Nitratifractor salsuginis DSM 16511: one gene and its partner. The protein of the gene in region 2 interacts with the protein of the main gene of each other region in a pairwise test. Links are inferred from orthologs where the notes say so. Each region holds a gene or a part of one and is shown on either strand. Other genes may lie near its edges. The genes, in order: ribD and NITSA_RS10075.

Region 1 (3,202 bases), 280 kb from region 2 along the record:
GCTGGAACCGGGTATCGATCGCAACACCCTCCTGGCGGCGATGAAGGACCATCTGCTGGCCGAGGCGGAGCTGATGGGGATCTATCCCCGCTAAGCCGATGCAGACCCGCGCCTATATCGGAACGTCGGGGTTCTACTATGAACACTGGCGGGGAGTGCTCTATCCGGAGGATTTGCCCAAAAACCGCTGGTTCGAGTATTTCGCCACCCGATTCGACACGGTGGAGATGAACAGCACCTTCTACCATCTCCCCAAAGCCAAGACCATCACACATTGGGATGAGAAATCCCCGGAAGGTTTCCTCTTCGCTTTCAAAGCCCATCGGGGGATCACCCATTACAAAAAGCTTGCCGATACCCGAGAAGAGCTTCTGCGTTTTTTGCATCTGCTTAAACCCATCAAACACAAACTCGCCGCCGTACTCTTCCAACTGCCTCCCTCGCTCCACCGTAACGATGAGCTTCTAGGGGATTTCCTGGCGCAGCTCCCCCACGGGGGCGGGTGGCGTTTCGTCGTGGAGTTCCGTCACGAAAGCTGGTATGACGAAGCGGTCTATGTGATCTTGCGCCATCACGGGGTTGCCCTCTGTTGGCACGATTACGGCCGCAAAAGCGTGCCCGATGTGAGCACGGCGGAGTTCGCCTACCTGCGCCTGCACGGCCCTTCGGGCCACTACCGCGGCAGCTATGATGACGCGACCCTCCAGCACTGGGCCGAGCGCCTCCAAAAAGAGCTGAACCATAACCGCCCTGTCTTTGTCTATTTCAACAACGATATGGAGGGAAATGCGGTGAGGGACGCACGGAGGCTGAGAGAGCTTTTGGCGAATGAGGAATGAGGAATAAAAATTTTGGATTTTGGATTTTGGATTTTGGATTGAGAAATTTTTGCCAATCCCCAATGACCAATGACTAATGACCAGTGACTAAACGCTTGCGACTTGAGGGGCGAAGCCCCGTGCTTGCGACGTGCGACTAAAATGAAAGGCAAATTTTATGAAGATCGATGACCGATTCTATATGCAGTTGGCACTCGGTGAGGCGTGGCGTTACCAGGGATTGACCTATCCCAATCCGGCGGTGGGGTGCTGTGTGGTCAAAGAGGGGCGCATCCTGGCGGTGGAGGCGCATCACAAGGCGGGGGAATCCCACGCGGAGTTGTGGGCGATGCTGGCGGCCTACGAAGCCTTGGAGGGGCGTGAAGCAGCGGTGGATTCTGCCGATGCCGACGCGGTTTACGACTTTTTGCAAACGGTCCCCGAAGAGCTCTTTCGGGGGGTGAGCCTCTATGTGACCCTGGAGCCCTGCGCCCACCACGGCCGCACCCCCTCGTGTGCCTGGGCTTTGAGCCGCTTTCCCCTGCATCGGGTGGTGGTGGCCACTGCCGATCCGATCCCCGGCCACGGCGGCGGCTTGGAGATCCTGGCCGATCACGGGATCGAAGTGGCAACGGGTGTCTGTGAGGAGGAGGCCCGGGAACTCTTGGAGCCTTTTTTGATTTGGCAGGAGCGGGCCTTTGTCCTCTTCAAGCTGGCCCAGACCACCAATGGACGCATCGGGGGAGGGTATCTGAGTTCCCCCGAATCCCTGGAGCACGTTCACCGTCTCAGAGCCGTGGTCGACGAGTTGCTCATTGGTGGGTCCACCGTCCGCACCGATCGGCCGACGCTTGATTGCCGTTTTGTCGATCAAAAGCGGGCTCCTAATGTCTGCATCTACTCCCGTCAAAATGAGTTTGACCGTTCCATTCCGCTTTTTGGGGTTTCCGACCGCCAGGTGCGTATTACCGATGACATAGAGCCTCTCCTGGATCGTCCCTCCTTCCTGCTCGTCGAGGGGGGTGAAGGGATGCTCAAAGCGCTGCAGGATCGTATCGATTGGCTCCTTCTCTATCAGACCCCTAAGCTGAGTGCGCACCCCTTATCCTATAATGTCGATCAAAAATTGAAGTATCTACACCACGCATCCATCGGTGTGGATCTCATACTCTGGAGCCGTTTTGAATAGCAAGGAAAAACAGGACAAGATCGTCCATATGTTCGACGAGATCGCCGAGACCTACGACTTGGCCAACCGGGTGCTCAGCTTCGGCATCGATGTGCAGTGGCGCAAAAAAGGTTGCGACAAGGCTTATGAACTCCTGGGCAAGCAAAAGGTCGAGCGGATCGCCGATGTCGCTACCGGGACGGGAGATCTGCTGCTGCATTGGCGGGACCGTGCCGCGCTCAAGGGAATCGATGTGGAGGATTATGTCGGCATCGATCCCTCCGGCGGGATGCTGGAAGTGGCACGCAAAAAGGTGGATTTCGCCCGTTTCGTGGAGGGAAAGGCCCAGGAACTCCCTCTCGAAGACGAGAGCACGGAGATCATCTCCATCAGCTACGGTATCCGCAACGTCGTCGACCGCCAGGAGGCACTCTCCGAATTTCACCGCGCCCTCAAACCCGGAGGGATGGTGGTGATCCTGGAGTTTACCAAGCAGGAGAAAAAGGGGCTCACCGCCCCCCTGGTGGATCTCTATATGAAAAAAATCCTCCCCACCGTCGGCGGCCTGGTGAGCAAAAACTATGCCGCCTACCGCTATCTGCCCGATTCCATCGAGCAGTTTCTCACCACCGAAATGCTCAGCAGAGAGCTCGTAGAAGCCGGCTTCGAAATCCGCTACGTCAAACCCTTTTCGATGGGGATCAGCACACTGTTTGTTGCGCAGAAAAGATAGTGGGTAGTGCGTAAATAAATGAGGCATTGGGCATTGGGCATTGGGCAATTTGGAGCACCGGTTATTGGTGTATTGGTCTATTGGTTATTGGGGAATGGGGTCGCCTGCGGCGACGATTTGAATAAATGCGTTGCACAGCAACGCTTACCTAAACTCCTCATTCCTCACTCCTCATTCCTCATTAAAAATTCACGGAGATTTCCGTGAATTTAATAACCGTTTCCGCCCTCAACGAAAAAATCAAGTCCCTCCTCGAAGCGACCTTTATGCATATCCGCCTGGAGGGGGAGATCGCTTCGGTGACTTATCATTCCAGCGGGCATATCTACTTTTCCGTCAAAGATGATCGCAGCACCCTGCGCTGTGTGATGTGGCGTTCCAATGCCGCGCGACTGAAATTCCGTCTGGAGAAGGGGGCGCACGTGGTGATCGACGGCTCGGTGGGGGTCTATACGCCCCGCGGAGAGTATCAGATGATCGCTG
Region 2 (3,243 bases):
CATCGGCATAGGTGGCCGGTACGTCACCGGGTTGGATCGGCAGAAGATTCTTTTTCGCTTCCTTCCCGATCGCCTCTTCGATAGCCGTAATGAAATCCATCAGTTTGACGGGGTTGTTATTGCCGATGTTGTAGATTTTGTAGGGAGCTCTGGAGCTGCCGGGATCGGGGGCTTTGCCGCTCCACTCAGGATTGCCTTTGGGGGGATGGTCGATCACCCGGACCAGTCCTTCGACGATATCGTCGACATAGGTGAAATCCCGCTGCATCTCTCCGTAGTTGTAGACATCGATGGGACGATCTTCCAGGATCGCTTTGGTGAAGAGAAAGAGGGCCATATCGGGGCGTCCCCAGGGGCCGTAGACGGTGAAGAAGCGCAGGCCGGTGGTAGGAAGACCGTAGAGGTGGCTGTAGGTGTGGGCCATCAGTTCGTTGGACTTTTTGCTGGCGGCATAGAGGCTGATGGGATGATCCACGTTGTCGTGGGTACTGAAGGGCATCGTCTCATTCAGCCCGTAGACACTGGAACTGCTGGCATAGGCCAAGTGGCCCACTCCATTATGCCGGCAGGCTTCCAGGATGTTGACGAAACCGACGATATTGCTGTCGACATAGGCATGGGGATTGGTCAGGCTGTAGCGCACCCCCGCCTGGGCGGCCAGATTGCACACCGCATCGAAACGCTCCTTTTCAAAAAGTTCCTCGATGGCGGCACGGTCTTCGAGATTGAGCTTGATGAAACGGTAGTTTTCGTAGCGGCTGCTTTGAACGGGTTTGGCATACTCGATCGCCTCATCCCCTTCGATCCCGGTCTCCCGCAGGCGGCCGTACTTGACTTTCGGATCGTAGTAGTCGTTGATATTGTCCAGGCCCACCACTTCATCGCCCCGTTCCAGGAGCCGCTTGGCGAGGTGAAAACCGATAAAACCGGCGGTGCCGGTGACGAGAATTTTCACGCTCTCAGCCTTTGTAATTTTCCAGATACTTGGTATCGAAGTTGTTGGAGATGAAATCAGGGTTGCGCATCATTTTGCGGTGGAATTCGATCACGGTGCGCACACCCCCCACTTCGAACTCGTCCAGGGCACGGCGCATCTTGGCGATGGCCCGATCGCGGTTTTCGCCCCAGACGATCACTTTGCCGATCATGGAGTCGTAGTAGGTGGGGATGATGTAGTTGCAATAAGCGTGGGTATCGAGGCGGACATCCTTGCCTCCGGGGGCGATCCATTTCTGGATCTTGCCGGGACTGGGGAGGAAGCTCACGGGGTCCTCGGCGGTGATGCGGCACTCGATGGCATGGCCCTTGAGGGTGATCGCCTCCTGGGGAGGGAGCGCCTCTCCTTCGGCGACCCGGATCATCCATTCGATGATATCGAGGCCGCTGACCATTTCGCTGACGCAGTGCTCTACCTGAAGACGGGTATTCATCTCCATGAAGTAGAAATTCTTGTGCTTGTCCACGAGAAACTCGAAGGTCCCGGCCCCCTCGTAGCCGATATGTTTCGTCGCCCGAACCGCCGCTTCGTGGAGCTCTTTGCGCCGGGCGTCGTCGAGCACCAGGGCGGGTGACTCTTCGATGAGTTTCTGATGGCGCCGCTGCATGGAGCAGTCCCGCTCCCCGATATGGATGGCGTTGCCGTGGCTGTCACCCATTACCTGCACCTCCACGTGGCGGGGGGCTTCGATGAACTTCTCCATATAGAGCGTCCCGTCACTGAAGGCGTTGACCGCTTCGGCTTCGCAGGCGAGGAAGGCGTTTTCGATGTAGCTCTCATCCTCGACCACGCGCATTCCCCGGCCTCCGCCGCCGGCGGCGGCTTTGAGGATTACCGGGTAGCCGATCTCCTTGGCCAGTTTTTTGGCCTCTTCGGCATTTGCAACCGCCCCGTCACTGCCGGGGATGGTGGGGACTCCCGCTTCGGCCATCACCTGCTTGGCTTTGGATTTGTCGGCCATCATCTGCATCACTTCGACACTGGGACCGATGAATTTGAGGCCGTGATGCTCACAGATCTCCACGAAGTTCTGATTCTCGCTCAAAAAGCCGTAACCGGGAAAGACCGCATCACACTCCGCCAGCTCCGCCGCGGAGATGATGGCAGGGATATTTAGATAGCTCTCCTGGGACTTGGGGCCGCCGATACAGATAGCGGCATCGGCCAGCTTGAGGTAGTGGGCGTCCTTGTCGGCGGTGGAGTAGACCGCTACCGCCTCTTTGCCCATCTCTTTGATGGTGCGGATGGCCCGCAGGGCGATCTCGCCCCGGTTGGCGATGAGGATACGTTTGATCTCGGCCATTTAGAGTCTCTCCACCCGGAAGAGGGGCTTGTCATACTCTACCGGTTCCCCGTCTTCGACCAGGACTTCCAGGATCTTACAATCGAACTCCGCCTCCAATTCGTTCATGATCTTCATTGCCTCGAGGATGCAAAGGGTCTGGCCTTTGCGGACCGTGTCTCCTACTTTCACAAACGGAGGAGAATCCGGAGAGGGGGAAGCATAGAAAGTCCCGACCATGGGTGAAGTGATCAGCTCTCCCTTCTTGGCCTCGGGAGCGGGAGCCGCTTCAGCAGCATTACTACCCGAAGAGGCGGGAATCGCCGCGGGAGCCGGTGTAGCCTGAACCTGCGCCGAGGGAGCCGCTTCCACGACGACAGTCTCTCCGCCCTTTTCCATCTCGATCTCGAAATCTTTCTGCTTGATCTGAATCCGATCGAGTTTGCTTTTGCCAAAGAGGCGCATCAACTCTTTGATTTCATCAAATTTCATTCTTTCTCCTCTGTTTTCAAGGGTGGGAAACAGCCCTTGAGATATAATGGCATATTATATCCATACTTGCATAAACAATGCGTTTTCGCGGAATAATTGTAAAAAATCGGCAGATTATCGTCGAAAAACCGTAAAAATCGAAGGAGAGAGATGGGACTCAAAGCCGACAGATGGATCCGGGAAATGTCACTCAAACATAAGATGATCGAACCCTTTTGCGAAGGGTTGGTCGGGGAAGGGGTCGTCAGCTACGGATTGAGCAGCTACGGCTACGATATCCGGGTCAGCGACGAATTCAAAATTTTCACCAACATCAACGCCGAAGTGGTCGACCCCAAGGATTTCAGCGAAAACAACGTGGTCGATTTCAAAGGCGACATTTGCATTGTCCCTCCCAACTCTTTCGCCCTGGCGCGGACGGTGGAGTATTTCCGCATGCCCCCTGACGTGCTGGCGATCTGCCTGGGCAAGA

Evidence for each region.
Region 1: the proteins of NITSA_RS10075 (region 2) and ribD interact in binary tests that used the Escherichia coli proteins (3 or more experiments, as listed by UniProt). The link is inferred for Nitratifractor salsuginis DSM 16511 from one-to-one orthologs.

Annotation. Positions count from the first base shown.
Region 1 is NC_014935.1:1,692,515-1,695,716, reverse strand. The notes cover bases 121-3,001. They hold ribD (bifunctional diaminohydroxyphosphoribosylaminopyrimidine deaminase/5-amino-6-(5-phosphoribosylamino)uracil reductase RibD), read left to right. Parts: upstream 121-996; coding sequence 997-2,007; downstream 2,008-3,001. Other genes in these bases: xseA (exodeoxyribonuclease VII large subunit), read left to right, coding at 2,923-3,001; ubiE (bifunctional demethylmenaquinone methyltransferase/2-methoxy-6-polyprenyl-1,4-benzoquinol methylase UbiE), read left to right, coding at 2,000-2,719; NITSA_RS08600 (DUF72 domain-containing protein), read left to right, coding at 121-839. In the rest of the region: NITSA_RS08605 (YbhB/YbcL family Raf kinase inhibitor-like protein), read left to right, coding at 1-94; more of NITSA_RS08600, read left to right, coding at 99-120; more of xseA, read left to right, coding at 3,002-3,202. UniProt on the Escherichia coli protein: Converts 2,5-diamino-6-(ribosylamino)-4(3h)-pyrimidinone 5'-phosphate into 5-amino-6-(ribosylamino)-2,4(1h,3h)-pyrimidinedione 5'-phosphate.
Region 2 is NC_014935.1:1,971,617-1,974,859, forward strand. The notes cover bases 131-3,052. They hold NITSA_RS10075 (acetyl-CoA carboxylase biotin carboxylase subunit), read right to left. Parts: upstream 2,301-3,052; coding sequence 960-2,300; downstream 131-959. Other genes in these bases: NITSA_RS10070 (NAD-dependent epimerase), read right to left, coding at 131-955; accB (acetyl-CoA carboxylase biotin carboxyl carrier protein), read right to left, coding at 2,301-2,771; dcd (dCTP deaminase), read left to right, coding at 2,922-3,052. Outside these bases: more of NITSA_RS10070, read right to left, coding at 1-130; more of dcd, read left to right, coding at 3,053-3,243. UniProt on the Escherichia coli protein: This protein is a component of the acetyl coenzyme A carboxylase complex; first, biotin carboxylase catalyzes the carboxylation of the carrier protein and then the transcarboxylase transfers the carboxyl group to form malonyl-CoA.